One region of the Oceanimonas sp. GK1 genome, then DNA from elsewhere that is predicted to be linked to it. Evidence: predicted binding sites of a transcription regulator. Region 1 holds the regulator's gene; the other holds the start of a gene.

What was found. Region 1 encodes NrdR, which represses ribonucleotide reductase genes. Its sites were predicted from a motif close to CACNNTATANNGTG; they were not measured.
Region 2: the regulator NrdR is predicted to act here: its motif matches at 8,745-8,758, upstream of nrdA (class 1a ribonucleoside-diphosphate reductase subunit alpha).

The regions. Positions count from the first base shown of each region.
Region 1 covers NC_016745.1:1,236,529-1,251,138, reverse strand. The annotation lists gene GU3_RS06030 (alpha/beta hydrolase) at 11-670, opposite strand; gene siaD (biofilm regulation diguanylate cyclase SiaD) at 701-1,483, opposite strand; gene siaC (biofilm regulation phosphoprotein SiaC) at 1,476-1,853, opposite strand; gene siaB (biofilm regulation protein kinase SiaB) at 1,874-2,416, opposite strand; gene siaA (biofilm regulation protein phosphatase SiaA) at 2,376-4,424, opposite strand; gene ribBA (bifunctional 3,4-dihydroxy-2-butanone-4-phosphate synthase/GTP cyclohydrolase II) at 4,596-5,705, opposite strand; gene GU3_RS06000 (riboflavin synthase) at 5,736-6,389, opposite strand; gene ribD (bifunctional diaminohydroxyphosphoribosylaminopyrimidine deaminase/5-amino-6-(5-phosphoribosylamino)uracil reductase RibD) at 6,389-7,504, opposite strand; gene nrdR (transcriptional regulator NrdR) at 7,505-7,954, opposite strand; gene glyA (serine hydroxymethyltransferase) at 8,252-9,505, opposite strand; gene GU3_RS05980 (molecular chaperone TorD family protein) at 9,758-10,375, shown strand; gene GU3_RS05975 (DUF2956 domain-containing protein) at 10,384-10,737, shown strand; gene GU3_RS05970 (amidoligase family protein) at 10,779-11,747, shown strand; gene GU3_RS05965 (gamma-glutamyl-gamma-aminobutyrate hydrolase family protein) at 11,735-12,424, shown strand; gene GU3_RS05960 (YqaA family protein) at 12,417-12,848, shown strand; gene GU3_RS05955 (putative nucleotidyltransferase substrate binding domain-containing protein) at 12,925-14,610, shown strand, end outside.
Region 2 covers NC_016745.1:2,450,210-2,464,819, reverse strand. The annotation lists gene GU3_RS11670 (EAL domain-containing protein) at 1-2,206, opposite strand, end outside; gene GU3_RS11665 (AarF/ABC1/UbiB kinase family protein) at 2,286-3,593, opposite strand; gene GU3_RS11660 (hypothetical protein) at 3,686-4,162, shown strand; gene GU3_RS11655 (DUF1496 domain-containing protein) at 4,631-4,894, shown strand; gene yfaE (class I ribonucleotide reductase maintenance protein YfaE) at 4,896-5,168, opposite strand; gene nrdB (class Ia ribonucleoside-diphosphate reductase subunit beta) at 5,165-6,298, opposite strand; gene nrdA (class 1a ribonucleoside-diphosphate reductase subunit alpha) at 6,415-8,691, opposite strand; gene GU3_RS11635 (HAD family hydrolase) at 9,027-9,701, opposite strand; gene ubiG (bifunctional 2-polyprenyl-6-hydroxyphenol methylase/3-demethylubiquinol 3-O-methyltransferase UbiG) at 9,705-10,403, opposite strand; gene gyrA (DNA topoisomerase (ATP-hydrolyzing) subunit A) at 10,615-13,230, shown strand; gene serC (3-phosphoserine/phosphohydroxythreonine transaminase) at 13,363-14,448, shown strand.

The DNA of each region.
Region 1 (14,610 bases):
TTCCTTTACGTCAGTTCAGTGCCAGACAACGGCACAAAAAACGGGAAATGTCGGCTATCTCCTCGGCACACACGGCATGGGCCATGGGATAGCGGTGGTATTCGGGCACATGGCCGAGCTGCTCCAGGGCACGGCAGGCGCGCAGGCCCAGTTGCTCGCTGACTACCGGATCCTGAGTGCCGTGCAGCACCAGAATGGGCAGGTCGCGGTTGGCCTCGCTCGCCGTAATACTGTCGGCGGTGGCGAAATAGGTAGACATGGCAATCAGCCCGCCCAAGGGCTTATCAACGCTCAACGCCGCCTCATAGGCCACGGCGCCCCCTTGCGAGAACCCCGCCAGCACAATGCGCCGGCTGTCGATGCCGGCGGCGATCTGCTGCTCCACCAGCTCAATGACCGCCGCCGCCGAACGGCGCAACTGGGTTTCGTCCACCTTGCGGTCAATGTCCATCGCCAGAATGTCATACCAGGCGGGCATGGCCATGCCGCCGTTGATGGTCACCGGTATGGCCGGCGCGTGGGGAAACACAAAGCGCACCGCGGCACCGGCGGGCAGGTGCAGCTCGGGCACGATGGGGGCAAAATCATGGCCGTCGGCCCCCAGGCCGTGCAGCCAGATCACACAGGCATTGGGATGGGGGGCGGTATCAATCTTCAGGCTGGTCAGCATGCCGGCTCCGTTATTTATCGAAAGGGATATTCAGGGGCCGGCCACATGCAGTCGATCCCTGCCGGCCTGTTTGGCACGGATCAGCTCCTGATCGGCCCGCCTGATGGTGTCGTCCAGCGATTCGCTGGGCTGGTGGATTGCCAGCCCGGCACTGACCGTCAGCTGCAGGCTAACCAGATCGTCCATCACCAGCTCGCGCACCGCCGTCATGATCCTTTTCAGCAGTGCTCCGGCCGGCTCCATCGCGGTATGGGGCAGCAACAACACAAACTCTTCACCGCCCCAGCGGGCGCACAGATCCTGGCTGCGCAACTGGCCGGCCAGGGTGTCTGCCAGCCGGCACAGCACCCGGTCGCCGGTGTCGTGACCATAGGTGTCGTTGATGCGCTTGAAATGATCCACGTCCAGCATGGCCAGGGCAAAGGCGGGCTGGCCGCGCCGGCAGCGGGCCTGCTCATCATGCAGCCGCTCCATCAGCTGGCGGCGGTTGGCAAGGCCAGTGAGCGGATCCCGGTGCGCCGCCTGCCGCAGTTGATCGTTGAGCTCCAGCAGGTTGCGCTGGTAGCGGTCCGAGATGCGGGTGATCTTGTCCAGCCGCTTGAGCTGGCGATCGTACTGCTGCAGCAGGTCCTGGTTGCGGGAAATGGCCAGGCCGTAGCTGCTGTCGGAAATGCGCAGCAGCCGCTCCAGCCGAAGGCGCTGCTCCCGGTTGCGCTCCGCCAGGGCCGCCAGCAGCGGCAACAGCGGGTTGTGCTGATGCTCGGGAGCAGCCAGCAGCCGCGCCAGCTCCTCATCCGAAGGCAGTTCAGCCATGGGGCAGCACCTCAAAGGGAAAACTGCAGTCTTCCCGGAATTCTTCGGCCAGCTCTTCCACCCGCTCGTTGTCCGGGTCAAAGAACCACTGCACCGCCACCTGCCGCTCTTTGGCAAAGGCCGCTTCCAGCAGATCGAAGATGTCCATCATGGCCTTGACGCTGCTGGTGTTCATGTAGACCAGATGAAGCTCCAGGTGCAGGGCGCCATCGCCGGCCTCCAGATACTGCTCAATCCAGCCGATCACCTCATGAAAAAACTCAAAGGAGTTTTCCGGGTAGGAATCCCCTTTCATGACCACCCTGCCCAGGGCGGGATCGCACATGATAGTCGGCGTCGACGTCGTGCCGGAGATCGCCAGTGTGTTCATTGCCAGTTCCGTGTTCATGCTCATACCACCGCCAAAATGCTTAAAAAACCGCGCCCGTCACCCACGTCCACCAGCCGGGCCATGATCGGCTGCGCCGACTTGCGCGCCACGTCCAGCAGCCCCAGGCCGGCACCGCTGCCGCCCTGCTCACTCCGGGGCTGGCGCAGCTGAGTCTTGTAGGCGGCCCTGAGTTCGGCCTTGTCCATGACCGCCAGGGTATTGATGCGATCGCACAGGGCCTGGCCGTCCGCCATGTCCACCAGGTTGCCGGCCATCACCCGGTAGTGGCCGTCTTCCCCGCTGGCCACCACCACGGTGGCGGAGCCGTCCCGCTCACCATACCCCATGAGGGAGGCGTAATGACGAATGTTCTGGGTCAGCTCAATGTAAACACCGAACACGTCCATGGCGGCGCCGGGCTGGGCGTTATCGGCCTGCAGGTAGTTGCGCAGCGCCTTGCCGATCTCCTCGATCAAGCTGCGGGAAATGGGGCCGTTGAAACACAGCAGAATACGGTTTTGATTAAACTGCTCGCGTATCGACAGCAGGTCTATGCCTTGCATCGGTTGCTCCTTGTCGCTCGGCGTCCATGCGAAACGCCAGCAGGGTAATGTCATCCCGTTGGGCGTGATCGCCACGGTATTGATCCAGTGCTTCTTTCAGGGCCTCGGCCTGTTCCGCCAGCGGCAGCCCGGCGTGGGTGCGCAACAACTCCCGGAACCGGCTGCCGCCCAGACCAAAGCCCTTGGCGCCGCCGGCCTGATCCAGGTAGCCGTCTGTGCTCAGGTAATATACCTGATCGTGATGCACCGGCAGCACCCGATCTTCAAAGATCCCCGGCCGCCGGTCCAGCAGGCTGCGGCGCTGCCCCCTGTGCTCTTCCACGGTATCCCCGTCGCTGCAATAGAGGGACATCTTGGCGCCGGCAAACACCAGCCGCTGCGCCACCGGATCCAGGTATGCCAGACCGGCGTCCATGGTGGTGGCCAGCCCCCGGGGCAGCTCGCAGTCCTGCAGCATGCCGCGCAGGGTCTGATCCGCCAGTTGCAGAATGGCGGCCGGCGAGTCCATGCCGTGCTCGCGCACCGCGTGATCCAGGGCCGCCCGGGCCAGCATGGTCATCAGCGCCCCGGCTACGCCATGACCGGCGCAGTCCACCACCCCCACCAGAAAGCGTCCCTGCTCACCGGGCTGAAACAGGTAGAAATCGCCGCCCACCACATCCCGCGGATGCCACAGCACAAAATGATGCTCGCCCAGTACCCGGGTCAGTTGCCGGTCGGGCAAAATGGCTTTCTGGATAAGGCTGGCGTAATCAATGGAGTCGTTGATCTGCTGGTGCGCCTGGCGCATTTGCCGGTTGGCCTGCTCCAGCGCCTGGGTGCGGCTTTGCACCTTTTGCTCCAGCTCCTCGGTGTGGCTGCGCACCTTGTCCACCATGACGCCAAAGGCCCGGCTCAAGTCACCGATTTCATCGCCGGAGGGCGCCGGCAGCGACACCTCGTAGCTGCCATCGGCAATGGCGGTGGCTGAGCCCTGCAACCGGCGCAGGGGGCGCAGCACGGTGCGTTCCACGCCATAGGCGAGCCCCAGCAGCAGCACCGCCAGCATCAGCACCAGGCCGAGCAGGGCGGCCTTGACCAGGCCCGGATCCAGCACCTGGGCCAGCCCCAGATCCATGACGGTGGCGAGGTACCAGTCGAGCTCGGGAATGTAACTGATGGCCAGCAACTGGCGCCGCCCCTCCAGGGTAAACCAGTCCATGGCCACCCCACTGGGGGTGCTGTTGGCTTGCGCCAGCAAGGCCGTCAGCCGTTCACGTTCGCCGGCCGTGTCCAGCCGGTCGTGCAGGGTGGTTCCCTCTCCGTTCATGCCCGCTGCCGAGCCCAGGGCAATCAGGCTGGCGTCGGCGTGGGCCTGAAAGCGTCCGTCCCGGTCGAGGATCATGGGCATCACGCCCGCTTTATCAATGGCGATAAAATCGTTGATAAAGCGGGTCAGATCAATGCCGGTGCCGGCCAGCCCCAGGGCCTTGCCCTGCTCTTCCACCCGCACGTTGATCCACACCCGGGTGGTGCCAAGGCGGCTGTCGTGGTTGACATTAATATTCAGCCGCTCGCCCGCGCGCATCAGGTTGAAGAACCATTGATCATCGGCGCTGCGTGCATCCAGCCGGTAGCTCGGCCGCCCATCAAAGGGCTGTTCGGGGGCACGGTAGTAATAATTGAGGGAGTCGGCACTGACCATAAACCAAGAATGGCTGCTGAAGTCGGCGGCAAAGCCTTCCGCTTCCCGCGCAAACAGGCGGCCATCCCTTTCGCCGGCCAGCCACTGACGGGTCAGTACCGAGTTGGCAAAACGCTCGGCCAGGGCCAGCTCACGGGTAAGGGGGACCAGCAGTTGCTGGTGATTGAGGCGGGTAAAGTTGTCGGCGTAGGCCCGGCCAAAGTGCTCCTGCACCCCGGCCAGCAACTGCCAGCCGATGCCGGCCGCCGGAACAAAGGCCAGCACACAGGCCAGCAACAAAGCCCAGATGGATTTTGCCCGAAGTCCCTTTCCCCAGATGGCCATGCCTGCCTTCGTCGTGAAATTGATACGATTGAGGCCGGTATTGTTGACTTTTTTTCGGTCAAACTCAATCGGGAAGGCGTATTTAAAATGTGTGTCAAAAGGGGAAAGCGAAGGGGTAACAGGGTAGATCCGCAGAATGGACCCCCGCCTTCGCGGGGGTAACGAGTCTGCTTACTCGGTGACGTACTCCACCACTTCCAGGCCAAAGCCGGACAGGGCATGGTAACGCTTGGGGGAGCTCAGCAGGCGCATCTTGCCCACGCCCATGGCGCGCAAAATCTGCGAGCCCACGCCCACCCGGCGGGAGGTACCCTGGCGCTTGGCCGCCTCGGGCCGCTCGCCCTTGTCGGCGGCTTCAAACATGCGCACCACCGACAGCAGATGGTCGGGGGTTTCCTCCTTGCCGAGGATCACCAGCACGCCGCCCTCGTCGGCGATGCGCGCCATCGACTTGTCCAGCGGCCAGCTGCGGCTGGCATGGCGGTCGGTCATCAGCACATCGGTGAGCATGTCGTGAATATGCACCCGCACCAGCGCCGGCTGGTCGGCCTTGATCTCGCCCTTGCGCAGGGCAAAGTGCACCTGGTTGTCGATGGTGTCGCGAAAGGTCACCAGTTCGAACTCGCCGTGCTCGGTGGGCAGTTTACAGCGGGCCACCTGCTCGATGGTGGTTTCGTTCTGGTTGCGGTACTCGATGAGATCGGCGATGGTGCCCAGCTTGATGCCGTGCTGCTCGGCGAACTTTTCCAGATCCGGACGGCGGGCCATGGTGCCGTCTTCGTTAAGGATTTCCACGATCACCGCCGACGGCTCCAGCCCCGCCAGCCGGGCCAGGTCACAGCCCGCCTCAGTATGGCCGGCGCGGGTCAGCACACCGCCGTTCTGGGCCTTGAGCGGAAAGATATGGCCGGGCTGCACCAGATCGGCGGGCTTGGCATCCTTGGCCACGGCGGCCTGCACGGTACGGGCCCGATCGGCGGCGGAAATACCGGTGGTCACCCCTTCCGCGGCCTCGATGGACACGGTAAAGGCGGTGGAGAACTGCTCGGTGTTGCGGCTCACCATCTGGGGAATGTCGAGCTGGCGGCAGCGGGCCTCGGTCAGGGTCAGACAAATCAGGCCCCGACCGTATTTGGCCATAAAATTGATGTCTTCCGGGCGCACGTGCTCGGCGGCCATGATCAGATCGCCTTCGTTTTCCCGGTCTTCGTCATCCATCAGAATGACCATTTTGCCCTGACGAATATCGTCGATGATTTCCTGGGTACTGCTTAAGGCCATGATGTTCCCCTTGGTTGATTCGGTTAGCCGCTATTTCACAAAACCGCTGGCGGCCAGGGTCGCCAGGGTCAGTCCGCTTGACGCTTCACTCTGGCCGCCGCTCAGCAGGCGTTCCAGATAGCGGGCGATAATGTCTACCTCCAGGTTGACGCTGCGGCCAACCTGCCAGTCATTCAGTGTGGTGTTATCCAATGTATGGGGCACCAGCGTCAATTTAAAGGCCGCGCCCGCCACCGCGTTCACGGTCAGGCTAATGCCGTCCACGGTGATGGAGCCCTTTTCGGCAATATAACGGGAAAGTTCTGCCGGGGCGTCGATCCACAGCTCAATGGCAAACCCTACCTTGGCCTTTTTGCTGATGCGCCCCACGCCGTCCACATGGCCGGACACCAGATGGCCGCCGAGACGGGTGGTGGGCAACAGCGCCTTTTCCAGGTTCACCGCCTGCCCGGACTGGTAATCCGCAAAGCCGGTGCGATTAAGGGTTTCAATTGACACGTCTGCGCAGTAGTAATCCTTGCCCAGCGCCGTGACCGTAAGACACACGCCGTTGGTGGCGATGGAGTCGCCCAGCGCCACATCGGACAGGTCCAATGTCGGGCAGTGAATGCGGATCACCGAGGAGGCGCCCTTGCGTTCAATGGCGGCCAGGGTGCCGGTGGCTTCAACAATACCGGTAAACATCAGTCGGTTACCCTTGCAATCAGTTTGAGATCGCCGCCCACAAAGCGGCAGTCCTGCCAGGCCAGCCGGGGCGGCTGACTCATGGCGGTAAATTCCGGCAGCGCCAGCAGGCCCCGGGCCGGGTTGCCCATCAGCATGGGGGCCTGATAGAGCACCAGCTCGTTGATAAGTCCGGCCGCAACCAGGGCGCCCCCCAGGGTGGCCCCCGCCTCTACCCAGAGGTGATTGAGCTGACGCCGGCCCAGCTCATCCAGCAGCAGGGCCAGATCCAGCTTGCCATGAGAGGTTAGCGGCAATACGCACTCTTCCACCTCGTCGCCAAAGCCGCCGGTAACCTGGCCGCGCAGCAATAAAATGGGGCCGGGCTGCGCAAACAGCCGCAGCCCTGAGTGCAGCCGGTTTTGGGTGTCGATCACAATGCGCAGGGGCTGGCGCAGTTCCTGCTCGGCATAGGCATGGCGCAGCGAGGCGGGCAGCTCGGCCCAGCGTACATTGAGGGCGGCGTTGTCCATCAGCACGGTGTCGGCGCCGGAGAGCAGGGCGCAGCTTTGCGCCCGATGGCGCTGTACGTCGCGCCGGGCGGCGGGGCCGGTGATCCACTGGCTTTCGCCGTTGGCCAGCGCGGTACGGCCATCCAGGCTGGCGGCCAGCTTGAGCGTCACAAAGGGCCGGCCGGTACGCATGCGGTGCAGAAACCCCACATTCACCGCCTCCGCCGCCTCGCTCATCAGTCCGGCCTCGGCCTGAATGCCTGCCTCACGCAGCATGGCCAGGCCGCGGCCCGCCACCCGGGGGTTGGGATCCACCATGGCGGCCACCACCCGGGTCACGCCGGCGTCAATCAGCCCCTGGGCGCAGGGCGGCGTACGGCCATGGTGAGAGCAGGGCTCCAGGGTCACGTAGGCGGTGGCGCCCTGAGCGGCGGCGCCGGCTTCGCGCAGGGCAAACACCTCGGCGTGAGGGCCGCCGGCGCGCTGGTGAAAGCCCTCGCCCACCAGGTTGCCATCCTTAACCACCACACAGCCCACCGCCGGATTGGGGCTGGTGGTAAAACGGCCGCGACGGGCCAGCTCAAGCGCCCTGGCCATCCAGCGCGCATCGTCTTTTGTGAACACTTATTGCTCCAGGCGGGCTATCTCTTCGCCAAACTGGCGCAGATCTTCAAAACAACGGTATACGGACGCGAAGCGAATGTAGGCCACCTTGTCGAGCTGCTTGAGCTCTTCCATCACCAGGTTGCCCACCAGCTCTGAAGGCACCTCCCGCTCGCCGGTGGCGCGCAGCCGGGATTTGATGCGGCTGATGGCCTGCTCAATGGCCTCGGTGCTGACCGGCCGCTTTTCCAGCGCCCGCTGCATGCCCGCTTCCAGCTTGTCTTCGTTGAAGGGCTCGCGAATACCGCTGGTCTTGATGATGCGCGGCATCACCAGCTCGGCGGTTTCAAAGGTGGTAAAACGCTCCCGGCAGGCATTGCACTCCCGCCGCCGGCGCACCTGCAGGCCATCCCCCACCAGACGGGAGTCGATCACCTTGGTTTCGGTTGCGTTACAAAAGGGGCAGTGCATGGTGCCTCCGCGGGGCCTGTTAACCGGCTGTTAGTGTAAAGAAGCGGGCTGTGGATTTAAAGCGGGGAGTTAAATACAGGGACTCGGGATTGGGGACTCGGGACTGGATAGAGCGCCTGCGGCGCTAATGCAGGCTGGCAGCCTGCGCTCCACAGAAGCATGCCGCCTTTGGAGCGCGGGCAGCCTTGCCCGCATATTGCCGCGCAGCGGCAACCTCGATGCCCGGTTAATAACCGGCAATAAAAAAGGGACCGGAAACACCAGTCCCCAGTCCCTGTTCACCCATCCCGTTAACGCTTACGCGTAAACCGGGTGGCGACGACAGATGTCCAGCACCTGCTCTTTCACGCGAGCAATGGTGGCGTCGTCGTTGATGTTGCTCAGCACATCGCAGATCCAGCCGGCCAGCTGGCGCACTTCGGCTTCACGGAAACCGCGACGGGTCACCGCCGGGGTACCGATACGGATACCGGAAGTCACGAACGGCGAGCGCGGATCGTTGGGCACGGCGTTCTTGTTCACGGTGATGAAAGCACGACCCAGGGCGGCGTCGGCTTCCTTACCGGTGATGTCCTTGTCGATCAGATCCAGCAGGAACAGGTGGTTGTGAGTACCACCGGAAACCACTTTAAAGCCACGCTTCTGGAACTCGTCGGCCATGGCCTGGGCGTTTTTCACCACCTGAGCCTGATATTCCTTGAACTCGGGCTCCAGGGCTTCCTTGAAGGCCACGGCCTTGCCGGCGATGACGTGCATCAGCGGGCCACCCTGACCACCCGGGAACACGGCGGAGTTCAGTTTCTTTTCCAGCTCTTCGTTGTTGGCGGCAGACAGAATGATGCCGCCACGGGGACCGGCCAGGGTCTTGTGGGTGGTGGAGGTCACCACGTGGGCGTGGGGCAGCGGGTTGGGGTATACACCGGCGGCGATAAGGCCAGCCACGTGGGCCATGTCGACCATGAACCAGGCGCCTACCTTGTCGGCGATTTCGCGCATGCGGGCCCAGTCCACGATGCCGGAGAAGGCGGAGAAGCCGCCGATGATCATCTTCGGCTTGTGCTCAACGGCCAGACGCTCCATTTCTTCATAATCGATCACGCCCTCATCGTTGATGCCGTAGGGCACGATGTTGTACAGGCGGCCGGAGAAGTTGGCGGGAGAGCCATGAGTCAGGTGACCACCGTGGGCCAGGTTCATGCCCATCACGGTGTCGCCGGGCTTGACCAGGGCCAGGAAGACGGCAGAGTTGGCCTGAGAGCCGGAGTGCGGCTGCACGTTGGCCCAGGTGGCGCCAAACAGCTCTTTAACGCGCTCAATGGCCAGCTCTTCCACCACGTCGACGTATTCACAGCCGCCGTAGAAACGCTTGCCCGGGTAACCTTCGGCGTATTTGTTGGTCAGCTGGGAACCCTGAGCCTGCATCACCCGCGGGCTGGTGTAGTTTTCGGAAGCGATCAGCTCAATGTGCTCTTCCTGGCGCACGGTTTCATCGCTGATGGCCTGCCACAGCTGGGGATCATAGTCGGCGATATTCATCTCACGCTTTAACATCCGTCTCTCCTGACTCATGGGGGATTGTCACTGAAAGCCAGAGTGTACCCCCAAGCGGCAGCCTGGCCTAGCCCCGAAGCCCGGCTAAACACGTTTTTTTTACTTTAATGTTGAAAAGTTCACAAAAAGTTGAAAACCCATTAACACAAGCCCCCTTTCTCCCCCGAGCATGAAGTTGACCGGCAAACCCGATAGAATGGGGTTTCAATTCACTGCCCGACGAGGGCCGACCATTTAAAGTGAAAGGGGATTATGCAAGCGTTCAGAGTCACTTCCCAGCGCCGAGCCGAGCTGTATCACTGGTTTACCGCCCTCTTTGCCGCCCCCCTGAGCGAAGACGATCTTAACGAATTCGGCGGTTACGACATGCACCGCTTTCTCGACAGCCTGGCCACCCTGGATCCGCTGACCGAGGCTGCCGAGGCCTTTCGTCGCCAGGCGGAGCTGGCGCTGCAACTGAGCCAGCCCCAGGCCGGCCTGGCACAACGGTGGCAGGCCCTGACGGCGGCGCCGTCGCTGCTCAACATCACCAGCCTGACCGAGCCCGACCAGGAGGCCCTGCTGCTGATGACGGTGTTGCTCAAGCAGCACGGCACCCAGTTGAACGACGACGACCCGCTGCATGTGTGCAATCAGCTGGAAATGATGGGCACCCTGGCCCTGGCCGCCGCCGACAGCGATGATGAGGCGCGCGCCCGATTGCTCGACCAGCAGCGGGAGCTGGCCAACACTCAGCTCATCGACTGGCTGCCGGCCTTTGCAGAACGCTGTGGCGAGCGGGACGGGCAAGGCTTTTATGCCGCTGCCGCCCATCTGCTGCAGGCGGTGTTTATCATGGATCTGCACTACCTCAACAACGTGGCGGAATAGGCCAGCCCATGCGTTACAGCAAGCACAAAAAATCCGAGGCCTCGCCCGAAACCCAGGCCGAAGCCGAGCGGGTGGCCAAAGCCACCCAGCGCCCGGGCCAGACCAAGGAGCAGACCCGGCTCATTGCTCAGGGCATTCAGAAGGGCATAGAAGAATACAAGAAGCAGCAAAAGGCCAGGGCCCGCGCCGCCGACAAGGCCCGCCGGCAGCAACAACGCCAGCAGGACACCGGCACCGATGCCGCCCCGGAGCCGGCATCGGCACCGGCCCCGTCGGTCCGCGCCGGCCTGCTGCCCTGGGCCCTGCTGGGGCTGAGCTGGGCCAGCTTCTTTCTATACTTGTGGCTGACCCGCCACGGCTGAACCACGACTGCTGACCCCTTACCGCTGACCAAGGAGAGCCCATGTCACTGCCCCTGCCCCCCGAGCCGCATACCTCAGCAGGTGCCGAACGCCGGCTGGGGGTGGAGCTGGAGCTGAGCGGCCTGTCCCTGCCGCAACTGGTGGCCCTGGTGGCCGACACCCTGGAAGGCGAGCGCCGGCCGGTGTCCGAATACGAGTTCGAGATTGCCACGCCCCTGGGGGATTTTCGCGCCGAGCTCGACTTTGACTACCTCAAGCAACTGGCCCGGGCCCAGCGCCGGCACCCGCCCGGCGAGCTGGAGCAGGCCGCCACCGAGTTGCTGGGCAGCCTGGCACGGCAACTGGTGCCGCTGGAGCTGGTGTGCCCGCCCCTGCCCCTGTCCCGGCTCGATGAGCTCAACCGCCTGTTTGAACAGCTGCGCCAACACGGCGCCCATGGCACCCGCCACGCCCTGTATTATGCCTTTGGCCTGCACCTCAACCCCGAGCTGCCAGATACCGGCATTGCCACTCTGCTGCGCTACTTTCGCGCCTACCTGTGCCTGCACGACTGGCTGACGGAGCACGAAGACATCGTCACCGCCCGCAAAATTTCCCCCTATATTCGCGCTTTTCCCAAGGACTATGTGCGACTGGTGCTGAACCCCCGCTACCGGCCCGACATGGCCGGCTTTACCGCCGACTACCTGGCCTGGAACCCGACCCGCAACCGGGCCATGGACTTGCTGCCCCTGCTGGCCTGGCACGACGAGTCCAAAGTGCAGGCGGTGGTACAGGACGACAAGGTCCACAAGCGCCCCACCCTGCACTACCGGCTGCCCAACTCCGATATCGACAACCCGGCGTGGTCCCTGCGCCACGCCTGGACCGGCTGGCTGCAGGTGGAACGGCTGGCCAGTAACGAGCAGCGCCTGGCCGGGGCCTGCCGGGCCTATCTGACACACCTGGATCAACTGACCCCCGACTTTATCGATCCCTGGAGCCTGAAGGTACGCCCATGGCTGCGCTGATCGGCGTGACCGGCCCCAACAGCCGGCTGCCCCTGGCCTGGTGGGCCAGCCGCCTGGCCCTGCATCTCGCCGGCGGCCGGGGCCTGCACCTGACCCCGGCCAACATGCACCGGCACCGGCGCGACCAGCTGCAAGGCTTAATCATCGGCGGCGGCGACGACATCGACGCCGCATTGTACGGCCACGACACCGGGCGGGCGCCGGCGGATCCGGAGCGGGATGCCTTTGAGATAGAGCTGATTGAGCACGCCCTCGACACCAGCCTGCCCCTGCTCGGCATCTGCCGGGGCGCTCAGCTTATCAACGTGGTGCTGGGCGGCTCGCTGCACGCCGATATTCGCCCGCAGCGACTGCATACCTCCAACCGGCGCACGCCGCTGCCGCGCAAGACCGCCATTGGCTGTGGCAACGGCCGACTCAGCCACATTATGCAACAGCCCCGCTGGCGCATTAACAGCCTGCATCATCAGGCGGTGGACCGCCTCGGCGGCGGCCTGGCGGTGGTGGCCCGGGATCTGGACGGCTTTGTGCAGGCCATTGAAAGCACCACGGATCACTATCTGCTGGGAGTGCAGTGGCACCCGGAATACCTGCCCTACCTGTCCTGTCAGCGACGGCTGTTTCAACACCTGGTGCAGGCCGCCGAACAGAGCTGGCCCGAGGCCCTCTATGACTGATTACCTGCTGGTGTTTGGCAGCAGCCTGCTGGCGGCCACCATAGCCCCCTTTTATTCGGAAGTGGTGCTGGCGGCGGTGCTCACCCGCCAGCCCGACGCCGCCCTGCTGCTGTGGGCTCTGGCCAGCATCGGCAATACCCTTGGCTCCATGGTCAACTGGGGGCTGGGCAAATACCTGCTGCACTACCGCCACAAACGCTGGTTTCCGGTGAACGACAAGCAGCTCGACCGGGCCCAGCGCTGGTTTCAGCGCTTTGGGGTATGGTCGCTGCTGCTGGCCTGGGCGCCGGTGGGCGGCGATGCCCTGACCTTTATCGCCGGCATCATGCGGGTACCGCTGGCACTGTTTACCCTGCTGGTGTTTATCGGCAAGGCGCTGCGCTACGCCGTGGTTCTCTGGTTCGCCGACACCCTGCTGCTATAGTTTCGCCTGCGACCAAAGTCGGCTGGCAAAAGCCGGTACCACTGTAATACTGGGCGGATAACGGCAAGGAGGCCTTATGCAGGATCAGTTCAATTTCGATCATCCGCCCTTTAATACCCTGACCCTGGACCAGCGCCAGGATCTGCTCGACCAGACCGACATCGCCTATTTTGCCCGGGGGGAAACCATTCTGGAGCCCGGGCAGCTGCTCGACTGCCTTTACATCATTCTCAAGGGCGTGGTGGAAGAGCGCCACAAGGAGCGGGGCGAGGTGTTCGCCCAGTACACCACTGACGACTTGTTCGACCTTCGCGGCCAGTTCGACGGTGAATGCCGCCACGGCTATGTGGCGCTGGAAGAAACCCTGTGCTTTGTGCTGCCGACCCAGGCCTTTCTCACCCTGATGACCGACAATCCGGACTTTGCCGCCTGGTTTCAGCAGGATCTTCAGGGCCGGCAACAAACCGCGGCGCCCCGCAAGAACCTGTCGGAGTTCATTCTTACCCGTATCGACAACAGCAACATACAGCCGGCCATGGTGATCGACGGCCAGACCTCGATTTTTCAGGCCACCCAGCTGCTCAAAACCCATCACCTGGAGTCGCTGATCGTGGCCCACGACGGCAGCTTTGGCATGCTCACCGGCACCGATCTGCTTTACGGCGCCGTACTCGACGCACTGCCCGCCGGCGAGCCGGTGCATGTGCTGGCCAGCTTCAACCTGGTGTCGGTGCAAAAGGGCGACTTTCTGTTCAATGCCCTGATGCTGATGGTGCAGAAAAAAATTGAGCGGGTGGCGGTGATGGAAGGTGAGCAGCTGGCAGGCATTCTCGAGATGACCCAGCTGCTCAGCCAGTTTTCCACCCACTCCCAGGTGCTGGGGCTGCGCATACTGCGGGCCGGCAACATCGACGAGCTGGCCGAGGCCGCTGCCACTCTCGGCATGCTGGTGGAAAACCTGCACAACAACGGCGTGCGCCTGCCCTTTATCATGAAGCTGCTGGCCAGCCTCAACAGCCAGCTGATGCGCAAGGCCTTTGCGTTCGCCTTTCCGCCCGAGCTGCACGACCGGCTGGCGCTGATGGTGCTGGGCAGCGAGGGCCGAGGCGAGCAGGTACTGAAAACCGATCAGGACAATGCCCTGATACTGGATCAGAATCTCAGCCCCGCCGAGGTGCTGCCCTACGCCGAGCAGTTCAGCCGTTATCTGGAGCGGCTCGGCTATCCGCCCTGCCCGGGTAAGGTGATGGTCAACAATCCCGACTGGGTAAAGCGCCTGGACGACTGGACCGCCTGCCTCGACCACTGGGTCAGCCGCAATACCCCGGACAGCCATATGCAACTGGCCATTATCGCCGATCCCCACTTTATTGCCGGGCGCGAGTCCCTGGTGCGGCGTTTTCAGAAGCACCTGCTGGCGGCGGTCAAGGGCCGGGATCTGCTGCTGAGCGAGTTCGCCGCTCAGGCGCTGCGCTTTCACACCCCGCTGACCTTTTTTGGGGACATCAAGCAGTCCGACAAGGGGCTCGACATCAAACGCGGCGGCATCTTTCCGGTGGTGCAGGGGGTGCGGGCCCTGGCCCTGGAGCAGGGGGTGTTTGAAACCAACACCCTGGAGCGCATTCGTCTGCTCACCGACCAGCACATTTTCGAACCGGAGCAGGCCGACAACCTGAGTGCGGCGCTGACCCTGTTCTGGCAACTGCGGCTGGAGCAGCAGCTGGCCCGGGGCGGCGACGGCCTCAGCCAGTTGCTGGATCCG
Region 2 (14,610 bases), 1.2 Mb from region 1:
CGATGGCAATGGTACAGCCCAGCTCGCGCAGGCCGTAGAGCAGGGGGATGGCTTGCCGCTGTTTGTCGAGCAGCACGCTTTCGGTGAGTTCAATGCCGATAAGGCCCGCCGGCAGCCGGTGCTCCGCCAGCAGCAGGCGAAACTGCACCAGCAGGTTGTGCTGCCAGAACTGCTGGGCCGAGAGGTTGACCGACACCGGCACCGGCATCAGCCCCATGTCCAGCCAGCGGCGTTGCTGGGCCGCCACCTGGTGCAGCAATGTCATGCCGAGCGGTACCATCAGCCCGGCCCGCTCGGCCAGGGGAATAAAGGCCCCCGGCGACACTTGGCCGAAGTCGGGATGATGCCAGCGGGCCAGGGCTTCGGCACCGGCCAGCATGCGGGTGGCGCGGTTGACCTGGGGCTGGTAATAGACGCTCAGGCCTTCACCGGTTTCCACCGCGTAGCGCAGCGCGGTTTCCATGGCCAGCAGCTGGTGCTGCTGATGGTTCATGTTGCGGCTGAACAGCCGGTAATCGTTGCGCCCTTCCTGCTTGGCCTGGTACATGGCCGCATCGGCGTGATGCAGCAGTTGCTCGGCGGAGTTGGCGTCGTCCGGGTATAGACTGACCCCCAGGCTGCAGCCGATACGAAACTGGTGGTTGTTGATCTGAAAGGGCTCGGCAATGGCGTCGATCAGCCGGCGGGCGACCCGGCTGGCCTCGTCGGGCTCGTTCAGCTCGGGCAGCAGCACGATAAATTCGTCGCCGCCGAGGCGCGCCAGGGTGTCGTCTTCCCGCAGCCGGGTGCGAATACGCCGGGAGACCTCAAGCAGCAGCTCGTCGCCGGCGGCGTGGCCAAGGGTGTCGTTGACCTGCTTGAAGTGGTCGAGATCGAGAAAGATCACCGCCAGATGCTGTTTGCTGCGGTTGGCGTGACGTATCGCCAGATCCAGCCGGTCCTCCAGCAGACGCCGGTTGGGCAGGCCGGTCAGGGGATCGTAATAGGCCAGTCGGCGAATTTTGTCTTCGTTTTCGCGAATATGGGTGATGTCGGTAAACAGGGCGGCAAAATGGGTGATCCGGCCGTCGTCGTCCTGAATGGCGGTAATGGTCAGCATCTCCAGATAGAGCTGACCGCTTTTGCGCCGGTTCCAGATTTCGCCGCGCCAGTAACCCTGTTCGTGCAGGGTGTTCCACATGGCCTGGTAAAAGGCGGCATCGTGACGGCCCGAGGACAGCATGGCCGGCGTGCGGCCGATGACTTCCTCGGCACTGTAGCCGGTGGTATGGGTAAAGGACGGATTGACGAAGACAATGCGGTTGTTGGCATCGGTCACGACGATGCTTTCCAGCGAGGCCTCGATCACCCGCTCCGCCAGCTGCAGGTTCAGGCGGGAGCTGTGCAGCGCCTGGTCCCGTTGCGCCAGTGCCTGCTGCAACTGTTGCAGGTAGCGGTGCTCCACGCCGTTGATGATCTCCCGAAACCCCAACAGGCCCACCACCTTCTCCTGCTGTTTGACCACCAGGTGGCGCACCCTGTGGTCGATCAGCAGATCCCGGGCATGCAGCAGGCTGTCTTCGGGGGAAACCGACAGCAGCGGCCGGCTGGCCAGCTCTCCAATGGGGGTGTTGCCGGGGTGGCGGGCGATGCAGCGCACCATGTCGCGTTCGGTGATGATGCCAAGCTGTACCGGCGAGCAGGTGATCACGGCCGCGTCCTGGTCGTGGCTCAGCAGCTCGGTGGCGGCCCGGGCCAGAGACATGCTGCCTGGCAATATCAGGGGAGAGGCGTTCATGGCTTCGCTGATTCGGCGCAGGCTGAGATAGGGCTCCATGCCCTGCTTGAGCGCCATGTCGGTTTGCGACACCATGCCGACGGGCAGGCCCTCGTCGTCCACCACCACCAGGTGCCGGCACTGGTGCTGGCGAAACCATTGTTCGGCCTCGGCCACCGGCGTATGGCGTGGCAGGCAATGCACCGGCTGGCTCATCAGTTGCCGAATGGGCAGGTCCAGGTGATCCGTCCGGGTCAGATCCAGCCGCAGGCTGTCCCGCTCGGTCCAGATCCCCACTGCCTGGTTGTTTTCGACGATCAGAATGGAGCTGCAACGGCGGGACGCCATGCGCTCGGTCGCCTCGCGCAACGGCGTATCGGGCGCACAGGTCAGCAGACCGGTGTGCATCAGGCGTTCAATGGTAATGTCGGCGGGCTTGGCGTTGGTCACGGTGCTCAAATAGGTGGGGTCGTTTAACCCCGTACCATAATATGGCGGCCTTGGCCTTGGCAAATCCGGTGCGCGGTTTTCACAGCCAGGGTTGTAGCTGCCGCCGTACATTCACCTGCGCCCCCAGGCGCGCCGCCAGCAGGTAGAGGCCGCCTATCTTGCGGTGCAGAAACAGCGCATCGGCGGGGGGGCTGTGCCAGTAATTCTGCTGCATGCTGAGGGCCGTGCCGGCCTGGCGCAGGCGCTGGGCCAGGGTGCTGCGACCAAAGTCAAAGGGCGCATCCTGCTGCAGCGGCTCGCAGGCCAGCTGGACCAGCCGCAGCACCGCCTGTTGCTGGGCCGGTATAATGTGCTGGCTGAAAAAGCCGATGTCGCTCAGCGCCGCCGCCATGCCGGCCTGGTCACCGGCCAGGGCGGCGGCAAACAGCCGGCGGTACCCCTGGGCAAAGCCGGGGGCGTATGCCCGGGTGGCGCCAAAGTCGAGCAGCACCAGCCGTTCACCCTGATACAGAAAATTGGCGAAGTTGGGATCGGTCTGCACCAGGCTGAACTCAAACAATTCACGAAACAGCAGCTCAAACAGTAACGTCACAATATGATTGCGCAGCGCCTGGGGCTGTGATTCCAGGCTTTCCACCGGCTTGCCTGCCACAAAACTCATGGCCAGCAGCCGGGACGTGCTGATATCGGTGCGACCCCGTGGCAGTACAAAACGCGGATCATCCGCCAGCAGCGCATTGAAACGGGCCAGCTGGCGCGCCTCCAGCCGGTAGTCGGCTTCGGCATGCAGTTGTTGTTTGGCCTCCGCCAGCAGCCCCTGATAATCAACGCCGGCAGGCACCAGGCCGCTGAGGCGCAGCAGGGTGGCGACATTGTCGACATCGCTGTCGATGCTGGCGGCAATGCCGGGGTACTGGATTTTGACTGCCAGCGGTTCACCGTCGTCGGCCCAGGCTTTGTGTACCTGGCCGATGGAAGCGGCGGCCAGGGGGCGGAACTCGAAATGGCTGAAGTGGCGTTGCCAGTCATGGCCCAGCTCCTGCACCAGCACGGTATTGAGCTGGGCGGCCGGCATGGGGCTGCCTTCGGCGCGCAGCCGGGCCAGAATATCGGCCAGCTCCGCTGGCAGCAGATCGCCGGCGTCCATCGACAGCAGCTGCCCCACTTTCATGGCTGCTCCCCGCAGCCGGGCCAGTTGGTCGCCCACTCGCCGGGCATTGGCGGGCGTGAGCAGCAGCTCCCGGGCGCGGGGCCGCTGCCCCTGGGCCAGGCGGCGGGCGCCTTCGCCCAGCATGCTGCCGGCCACCCGAGTGGCGAGAGAGGCCAGATGACCCATGCGGGCCAGGCGATGGCCCGGTACCTTACTGCTCTTGTCGTCGCTTGCCATGGTGTTGTTCTTTGAAGGGTGTGCATACAGACCGTGGAAAAGCCATTTATATTCAAGGGAGGGAGCATGATGTCATCAACAGAAAGGAGTGCATGGTGAGCAGGGGAATTGGCTGGCTGTTGTTGTGGCTGCCCCTGGCCGGCTGTGCCGGTCAGCAGGAGCGGGCCCTGGCCCGGCTGGAGCAGATTGCCGGCGAGGTGATGCAGGCGCCCTGTGCCGAGCCCGAGTATGGCTATCGTCAGGTGGTCAATCCCCATGTGCCCGGGTTGATTGACGAAATAGAAACCCTGCGCTGCCCGGGGCTGGAAGCCCAGACCTACTTGTCCCGCGAAGCGGCGCACCCCGACGGCATGCCGATTTATCTGCAACTGACCCGGCCCCATGCGGCGCTGCCCCCCTTTCTGCAGCCCGGCAGCCCGGGCCCCGGGCTGGCGGAGCAGCTGGGGCCGCCGGCGGAACGCAGGCCCGACCGCTGGCGCTATGCCTCACCGGACACCACGGAAACCGTCACCATCGAGTGGCGGGGCGGGCAGATCAGGCAGTTGCGGTGGGAATGGTATTTTGACTGAGCAGACCAACAAAAAGGGCGCCGATACGGCGCCCTGACAACGGAACCTCAGAACGGATCAGTCCTGGTGAGTGCGTTTGTCCCGTTTCTCCTGGCGTTTTTCCTTCAGGGTTTTCTGGGCTTTCTTTTTCACTTTTTCCTTGCTCATGATGTAGCTCCGGTTCTTGCTCGCCCGCAAAAAGGTGCCGTTTTCCCTTTGGCGGGCGCAAAACGTCGTGATGACGACAGCGTTACCTCATGGTCACGGCAAATGACTACTTCAAGGCGATGTCTCCTTTTATCAGCTGCCCTTCAGGCAAGACCAACAAAACCAGCCAAGGTGCAGACATGAACCTGCAAGTGTTTGCAACTAACTAAAAATACTGGAAAAAATGACTATAGCTACCCTAGCCAAGGGCAACCGGAAAAGCAAGCCGTCGCCTGCCCGGCAATGGTAGAATGCAGGCGGACTTTCGGGAGAGCAGAAAACATGATGAAAAGAATGATGATGAGCAGCTTGTGGGGGCTGTCGGCGCTGGCGGCTGCCGATACTATTTCTACCGCCCCGGTGGAGCTGAACATTGCCACCGGCACCGAGCCGGTGTGCTATTTCGAAGACAAACGCTATTCGAAAGGATCCGTCATCAACATGGGCGAGCAGTGGTTTGTGTGCGAGCGGGAAAAGTCGTTTGAGCAAAACGGCCGGTTGAGCTGGCATCCCTTTGAGCCGGCGGCAGACCAGCGCCGCGACTGACTCAGGCCTGTTGCTTCAGGGCCAGCAGGGGCACGTCGAGCTGCACGTCGCCCTCGGGGCGGCAGCAGCAGGGCAGGACTTCGCCGCTGGCCACAAAGGCCAGCGGGGGCTGCGGGTAGTGCACGGATCCGTTAACCAGGGTGGTACGGCAGGCGCCGCAGTAACCGCTGCGGCACTGGTATTCCACCGCGTGACCGGTGCGCTCCAGGCCGTCGAGCAGGGTTTCCCCTGCCCGCAGCTCAAAGCTCAGATCCCGGGTGCGGACGCGGCTCACAGCTCGAAATCACCCAGATCGTCGTGGCTCACCTGGGAGTCAATCTGGCCGACCAGGTAGGAGCTCACCTCCACTTCCTGGGGCGCCACCTGCACGTTGTCGGACGACAGCCAGGCATTGATCCAGGGAATGGGGTTTTGTTTGGCACCGGCAAAGGCCGGCTCCAGCCCCACCGCCTGCATGCGCAGGTTGGTGATGTATTCCACGTACTGACACAGAATGTCCCGGTTCAGGCCGATCATGGAGCCGTCCTTGAACAGGTATTCGGCCCATTCCTTTTCCTGAATGGCGGCGGCCTTGAACAGCTCAAAGCACTGTTGCTCGCATTCCTGGGCGATTTGCGCCATATCCGCATCGTCGTCGCCGCTGCGCAGAATGTTGAGCATGTGCTGGGTGCCGGTCAGGTGCAGGGCTTCGTCCCGGGCGATGAGCTTGATGATCTTGGCGTTGCCTTCCATCAGCTCGCGCTCGGCAAAGGCAAAGGAGCAGGCAAAGCTCACATAGAAACGAATGGCTTCCAGGGCGTTGACGCACATCAGGCACAGATACAGCTTTTTCTTCAGCTCATACAGGCTGACCTGCACGGTGCGGCCCTTGATCTCGTGCTCGCCTTCACCGTAGAGGTGATAGTAGCTGGTGTACTCGATCAGCTCATCGTAATAGTGGGCAATGTCCTTGGCGCGCTTTTGAATGTGCTCGTTGGCCACGATATCGTCGAACACCGTCGCCGGGTTGTTGACGATGTTGCGAATGATGTGGGTGTAGGAGCGGGAGTGAATGGTCTCGGAAAACGCCCAGGTTTCAATCCAGGTTTCCAGCTCGGGGATGGACACCAGCGGCAGCAGTGCCACGTTGGGGCTGCGGCCCTGAATGGAGTCGAGCAGGGTCTGGTACTTGAGGTTGCTGATGAAAATGTGCTTTTCGTGATCCGGCAGGGCTTGGTAGTCGATACGGTCCTGGGACACGTCCACTTCTTCCGGGCGCCAGAAAAAGGACAGCTGCTTTTCGATGAGCTTTTCAAAAATCTCGTATTTCTGCTGGTCGTAGCGGGCCACGTTCACCGGATTGCCGAGGAACATGGGCTCTTTCATGTGATCGTTCTGAACTTGACTGAAAGTGGTGTAAGACATTTTTCTCGTTCCGCAAAACAATGAGCGCAGTGCCGCTTTACCGCCTTGAGCGGGGTTAAGCGACGCTGCGCACGGCGGCGGGAAAAACCCGCCGCGGATTATTTCAGAGTGGCGCCTTAAATCTTGCAGGCGCCGCCGGCGCAGCCGTCATCTTCCTGCAGGTCGTTCTGGGCGTCTGCGGCCCCGTCACGGGTGTTGTGATAATACAGGGTCTTGAGACCGAACTTGTAGGCGGTCAGCAGGTCTTTCAGTAATTGTTTCATCGGCACCCGGCCGCCTTCAAAGCGGGCAGGATCGTAGTTGGTGTTGGCGGAAATGGCCTGATCCACGAACTTCTGCATCACGCCCACCAGTTGCAGGTAACCGTCGTTGGACGGCATCTGCCACAGCAGCTCGTACTGGCTCTTGAGGCGCTCGTACTCCGGCACCACCTGCTTGAGAATGCCGTCCTTGGAGGCCTTGACCGAGACCAGGCCCCGGGGCGGCTCGATGCCGTTGGTGGCGTTGGAGATCTGGCTGGAGGTCTCGGAGGGCATCAGCGCGGTCAGGGTACTGTTGCGCAGGCCGGTGGTCTTGATTTCTTCCCGCAGGGCTTCCCAGTTGAGGTGCAGCGGCTCCTGGCAGATGGCATCGAGATCCTTTTTATAGGTGTCGATGGGCAGAATGCCCTGAGCGTAGGTGGTCTCATTGAACGCCGGGCAGGGGCCGAATTCCCTGGCCAGCTGTACCGAGGCTTTCAGCAGATAGTACTGAATGGCTTCAAAGGTCTTGTGGGTCAGGCCGATGGCGCTGCCGTCGGAATATTTCACACCGTGCTTGGCCAGGTAGTAGGCGTAGTTGATCACGCCAATGCCCAGGGTACGGCGGTTCATGGAGCCTTTTTGAGCGGCCAGCAGCGGATAGTCCTGGTAGTCGAGCAGGGCATCGAGGGCGCGTACCGCCAGATCGGCCAGGCCTTCCAGGTCTTCCAGCTTGTCGATGGCGCCGAGGTTGAAGGCCGACAGGGTGCACAGGGCGATTTCGCCGTTCTCGTCGTTGATGTCCATCAGCGGCTTGGTGGGCAGGGCGATTTCCAGGCACAGGTTGCTCTGGCGCACCGGGGCGACCTTGGGGTCGAAGGGGCTGTGGGTGTTGCAGTGATCCACGTTCTGCACATAGATGCGACCGGTGCCGGCCCGCTCCTGCATCATCAGCGAGAACAGCTCCACCGCCTTGACGGTGCGCTTGCGAATGCTGTCGTCGGCCTCGTACTTGACGTACAGCTCCTCGAATTTCGCCTGATCCTCAAAGAAGGCATCGTACAGGCCGGGTACATCGGACGGGCTGAACAGGGTGATGTCGCCGCCCTTGATCAGGCGCTGGTACATCAGCCGGTTGATCTGCACGCCGTAGTCCATGTGCCGCACGCGGTTTTCTTCCACGCCCCGGTTGTTCTTGAGCACCAGCAAAGATTCCACTTCCAGGTGCCACATGGGGTAGAACAGGGTGGCGGCACCGCCGCGCACGCCGCCCTGGGAGCAGCATTTAACCGCGGTCTGAAAGTGCTTGTAGAAGGGAATACAGCCAGTGTGGAAGGCCTCGCCACCACGGATGGGGCTGCCGAGGGCGCGAATGCGGCCGGCGTTGATGCCGATGCCGGCACGCTGGGACACATAACGCACGATGGCGCCGGAAGTGGCGTTGATGGAATCCAGGCTGTCGCCGCACTCGATCAGCACGCAGGAGCTGAACTGGCGGGTGGGGGTGCGCACGCCGGACATGATGGGCGTGGGCAGGGAAATTTTGAAGGTGGACACGGCGTCGTAGAAACGGGTCACGTAGTCCAACCGGGTCTCTTTCGGATACTTGGAGAACAGGCAGGCAGCCACCAGCATGTACAGGAACTGGGGGCTTTCGTAAATGTCGCCGGTCACCCGGTTCTGTACCAGGTACTTGCCTTCGAGCTGCTTGATGGCGGCATAGGAGAAGTCCATGTCGCGCTCGTGGTGCAGGCGGCCGTTAAGCTCGTTGAGTTCGTCGCGGCTGTAGTCCGCCAGAATGTGCTGGTCGTACTTGCCCATCTCGGTCAGGCGCACCACGTGATCATAAAAGTGGGGCGGCTCGAATTCACCGTAGGCCTTCTTGCGCAGGTGGAACATGGCCAGGCGGGCGGCCAGATACTGGTAGTCCGGGGTCTGCTCGGAGATCAAATCCGCGGCGGCCTTGATGATGGTCTCGTGAATGTCTTCGGTGCGGATACCGTCATAAAACTGGATATGGGAGCGCAGCTCCACCTGGGACACGGAGACGTTGTCCAGGCCTTCGGCGGCCCAGGTGATCACCCGATGGATCTTGTCCAGATCGATGGGCTCCTTGGCGCCGGAGCGTTTGGTAACCAGCAGATGTTTATTCATGAGATGGACCTTCTCCCAGTGGTGTTGTGCCGCTCAAGCCCGTGCGCGACAACCACCCTATATAGTGTGGTTGCTGTGTGGCGTAAACACAACATCTAGTTGTCTTAGTTGGAATGGGCACAATATAGAGGGTTGATTGCCGATTCTCAACCCGCCCGGGATCTGGGCAGCTTGTGGATAATCTGTGTGAAGTGACCCGATGTTTGTGTTCACTAACTGCTGTGGCGTTGGCGCTCTGGCATTACCAAAACACTGGTTTTTTTGTGGCCGGCGAAAAACTTTTTTTGAAATATTTGGCTTGCAAAAAACGCCTGCTTGCGGATCCGCGGGATCTTTCAGCAGCCGGGGTCCAAGGCCCCTTTAAGCCAGTACGAAAGTGCTTCAACAGAGTCCATTACCCCTTTCGCCTGCCAGCGGTAGGGATCCTCGCCCGCCGACACATAGCCCCAGCCGGCGGCCAGGGTGCTCATGCCGGCGGCCAGGCCCGCTTCAATGTCGCGCCGGTGATCGCCCACGTACACGCAATGGCCGGCGGCCACCCCCAGTTGCTCCGCCGCATGCAGCAAGGGCGCCGGATGGGGCTTTTTAAAGGGCAGGGTGTCGGCACTGACGGTGACGCCGCAGCGGGCAAACAGCGGCAGGCCGGCCAGCAGCGGCTCGGTGAGCGCCGCCGGCTTGTTGGTGACCACGCCCCAGGGAATGTCGTTCTGGTTCAGCCAGTCCAGCAGCTCGGGCACACCGGCATAGGGCCGAGTGTGGTGGCACAGGTTCTGGCGATAAAAGCCCAGCATGCGGTCCCGCAATTGCTCGAGCCCGTGCTGTTCGATCAGGGCCGGCGGAATGCCGGCCCTGAGCAGGGCGTAGGAGCCGTCGGAGGTGGTGCAGGCCAGCACCTCGTCGGGCAGGGCGCTGAGCCCCAGCCCGGTGATCACAAAGTTGGCCGCCGCCCCCATGTCCCCGGCGGTGTCGAGCAGGGTGCCGTCGAGATCGAACAGGACCGCCTTGAGCATGGTTTACTCCGGTTTGATGGCGTGGATCATGTAATTGACGTCGGCGTCGCGGCTGAGGGCAAAGTCGCCGTGCAGCGGCCGGTACACCACGCCCTGAATGTCCTTGACCACCAGGCCGGCGGCTTCGATGAAGCGGCACAGCTCGGCGGGGCGAATAAACTTGCGGTGATCGTGGGTGCCCTTGGGCACCATTTTCAGCAGGTGCTCGGCGGCGGCGATCATCAGCAGCCAGGCCTTGGGATTGCGGTTGATGGTGGAAAACACCAGGTTGGCGCCGGGTTTGGCCAGTTGCGCGCAGGCCGCCACCACCGATGCCGGCTCGGGCACGTGCTCCAGCATTTCCATGCAGGTCACCAGGTCAAACTGCTCGGGGCGCTCCGCGGCCATCTGCTCGGCGGTGGCCTGGCGGTAATGGACGCTGACGCCGCTTTCCAGGGCATGCAGCCGGGCCACCGCCAGCGGCTCCTGGCCCATGTCAACACCGGTGACCTCGGCCCCTTCCCGGGCCAGGCTTTCGCTGAGAATGCCGCCGCCACAGCCGATGTCGATCACCTGCTTGCCAAACAGACCATTGGCCTTGTCGGCAATCCAGCCCAGGCGCAGCGGGTTGATGTCGTGCAGCGGCTTGAAGTCGCCGTCCATGTCCCACCAGCGTGAGGCCATGGCCTCGAACTTGTCGATTTCCTGTTGATCTACGTTCATGAAAAAGTTGCCTTAAGTGCCTGGCCGATTGAGGCGTCCATTATAACCAAGCGGCCCGGGGCCGCCAGCCCGCGAAAAACCGTCCAATTTGCGCCAGTGCCACCGGCCCGGTAACGAGACTTGCCGTAGCGGCTCCCGTCGGGCCGGAACTGTGGTAGAATGGCACGCTTTTTAAAGCCATATAATCAATAACCTGGGGACAAGGCTTGCTATGACCGATTTGGCCCGAGAAATCATGCCGATCAACATCGAGGAAGAGTTGAAGCGCTCCTATCTCGACTACGCCATGAGCGTGATCGTGGGGCGTGCCCTTCCTGATGTTCGAGACGGCCTGAAGCCGGTGCATCGCCGCGTGCTGTTCGCCATGAACGAACTCGGCAACGACTGGAACAAACCCTATAAAAAGTCGGCCCGTGTGGTGGGCGACGTAATAGGTAAATATCACCCCCACGGCGACAGCGCGGTATACGACACCATAGTGCGCATGGCTCAGGACTTCTCCATGCGCTACACCCTGGTCGACGGCCAGGGCAACTTCGGCTCGGTGGACGGCGACTCCGCCGCCGCCATGCGTTACACCGAAGTGCGCATGGACAAAATCGCCCACGAATTGCTGGCGGATCTGGACAAGGAAACCGTTGACTGGGTGCCCAACTACGACGGCACCGAGCTGATCCCGGCGGTGATGCCCACCAAGGTGCCCAACCTGCTGGTGAACGGCTCTTCCGGCATTGCCGTAGGCATGGCCACCAATATTCCGCCCCATAACCTCAACGAGGTGGTGGATGGCTGCCTGGCGCTGATCGACGACGAGCACATCAGTATCGATCAGCTGATTGAGCTGATCCCCGGCCCGGATTTTCCCACTGGCGGCATCATCAACGGCAAGTCGGGCATTTTCGACGCCTACCGCACCGGCCGTGGCAAGATCTACGTGCGTGCCCTGGCGGAGATTGAAACCGACGAGAAAACCGGCCGCGAGACCATCATCGTCTCCGAGCTGCCTTACCAGGTGAACAAGGCGCGGTTGATTGAAAAGATTGCCGAGCTGGTCAAAGAAAAACGGATTGAAGGCATTTCCGCCCTGCGTGACGAGTCCGACAAGGACGGTATGCGCATTGTGATTGAAGTGCGCCGGGGCGAGGTGGGCGAGGTGATCCTCAACAACCTGTACGCCCAGACCCAGATGCAGACCGTGTTCGGCATCAATATGGTGGCGCTGGACAACAATCAGCCGCGCACCTTCAACCTGAAGGACATGCTGGAGTGCTTTATTCAGCACCGGCGCGAAGTGGTCACCCGCCGCACCGTATTTGAACTGCGCAAGGCGCGGGACCGGGCTCATATCCTGGAAGGCCTGGCCATTGCTCTGGCCAACATCGATCCGGTGATTGAGCTTATTCGCCGCTCACCGACCCCGGCGGAAGCCAAGGCCGGGCTGCTGGCTCAGGGCTGGGAGCTGGGCAACGTGGCCAGCATGCTGGAGCGCGCCGGTGACGATGCCGCTCGTCCGGAATGGCTGGAGCCGGAATACGGCATTCGTGACGGCCAGTACTACCTGACCGAGCAGCAGGCCCAGGCCATTCTGGAACTGCGCCTGCACCGCCTGACAGGCCTGGAGCACGAAAAGATCCTGGAAGAGTACAAGGCGCTGCTGGATCAGATTGCCGAGTTGCTGCACATTCTCAACAGTACCACCCGCCTGATGGAAGTGATCCGCGAGGAGCTGGAAGCGATCAAGGAGCAGTTTGGCGACCAGCGCCGCACCGAGATCACCACTTCCAGCGCCGAGATCAACCTGGAAGACCTGATCACCCAGGAAGACGTGGTGGTGACCCTGTCCCACCAGGGTTACGTCAAGTACCAGCCGCTGACCGACTACGAGGCCCAGCGCCGGGGCGGCCGGGGCAAGTCGGCCACGCGGATGAAGGAAGAAGACTTCGTCGAGCGGCTGCTGGTGGCCAACACCCACGACACCATTCTGTGCTTCTCCACCGCCGGCAAGGTGTACTGGCTCAAGGTCTACCAGTTGCCGGAAGCCAGCCGCACCGCCCGTGGCCGGCCCATCGTCAACCTGCTGCCCCTGGGCGAGGACGAGCGCATCACCGCCATTCTGCCGGTGAAGGAATATGCCGACGACAAGGCGGTGTTCTTTGCCACCCGCCAGGGGACGGTCAAGAAAACCGAGCTGACCGCCTTCAGCCGGCCGCTGGCCTCGGGCATTCGCGCCATCAACCTCACCGAGGGCGATGAGCTGATCGGGGTGGACATCACCGACGGCGACAACGAGATCATGCTGTTCTCCGACGCCGGCAAGGTGGTGCGTTTCCACGAGGATCAGGTGCGGGCCATGGGCCGTACCGCCACCGGCGTGCGCGGCATTCGTCTGGGCGACGATGACAGTGTGGTATCGCTGATCGTACCGCGCGGCGAGGGTGCCATTCTGACCGCCACCGCCAACGGTTACGGCAAGCGCACTTCCCTTGAGGAATATCCCACCAAGAGCCGGGCCACCCTGGGCGTGGTCTCCATCAAGGTGAGCGATCGCAACGGTGCCGTGGTGGGGGCCATTCAGGTAGATGAAGCCAACGAGATCATGCTGATCACCAATGGCGGTACCCTGGTGCGCACCCGAGTGTCGGAAGTGAGCCTGATCAGCCGCAACACCGCCGGCGTGCGTTTGATCCGCACCGGAGAAGACGAACAGGTGGTGGGGCTGCAGCGCATTGAAGAGCCCGAAGACGACGATGAGCCGATCGAGGGCGAAGAGGGCCTGGCGTCCGGGAGCATCGATGATGCCTCCGCCCCGGCCATCGACGAGGAATAACACTGAGGCCTGCGGGCCTCTTTTTTGTAATTGAAGTCACATTTTTGCTTTGACTTGGCGCTTGCGCGCCGTGTAAAACGATGAAAGCACCGAGTTCACGGTGTTCCACATTAGCAGGTTAACTCAGGGAAAATGGAGAAGATGGTTTACAACTTCAGCGCAGGTCCGGCCATGCTGCCGGTGGAAGTGATGCAGCGGGCGCAGGCCGAGTTTCGCGACTTTAACGGGTTGGGCGTGTCGGTGATGGAGCTCAGCCATCGCGGTGCCGATTACATGGCGGTGGCGGCCCAGGCCGAGCGGGATCTGCGCGAGCTGATGCACATCCCCGACAATTACAAGGTGTTGTTCCTGCAGGGCGGTGGTCGCGGCCAGTTTGCCGCCGTGCCGCTGAACCTGATGGGCAAGAACGCCAGGGCCGATTACATCGTGACCGGTCAGTGGTCCCGCGCCGCCGTGGCCGAGGCCGAGAAGGTGGGCCAGGTACGGGTGCTGGACGGCTTTGAAGCCGGCGAAGAGCCGCGCAAACTGGCTACCAGCTGGGATCTGGATCCCTCCGCCGCCTACGTACATTACTGCCCGAACGAAACCGTGGAAGGCATTGAGTACGACTTTATTCCCGACACCGGCGACGTGCCCCTGGTGGCGGACATGTCCTCCACCATTCTTTCCCGCCCGGTGGACGTGAGCAAGTTCGGCATCATTTATGCCGGCGCCCAGAAGAACATCGGCCCCTCCGGCCTGGCGGTGGTGATCGTGCGCGACGATCTGCTCGACCAGGCCTGCGCCAATGTGCCGGCCATCATGGACTACGCCGCCATGGCCAAGGCCGATTCCATGCTCAATACGCCGCCCACTTACGCCTGGTATCTGGCCGGTCTGGTATTCCAGTGGCTGAAAGAAAAGGGTGGGGTAGAAGCCATCGGCAAGCAGAACCAGGCCAAGGCCGAGCTGCTTTACAGCTACGTGGACGGCAGTGATTTCTATGAGAACCGGGTGCACCCCAGTGCCCGTTCCTGGATGAACATTCCGTTTCAGCTGAAGGACGAGTCCCTCAACGACGCCTTCCTGAAGGAAGCCAAGGCCGCCGGTCTGCTGGCGCTCAAGGGCCACCGCATCGTGGGCGGCATGCGTGCCAGCGTGTACAACGCCATGCCCATTGAAGGGGTACAGGCGCTGGTCGACTTTATGGATGCGTTCGCCAAGCGGCACGCGAAATAAGCCTCAAGTCTTAAGTTGTCTTTAAGTCACGAATGGCTGTGAACTCGCCATGCGAAGCAGCAGCGCGGTTGCACTCCGCCGACACGCTTCAAGCCCCTCCATGGGGCGCTCGAAAATGCCATCCATGGCATTTTATGGTCGGCTTCGGCAATCCCCGCTGCT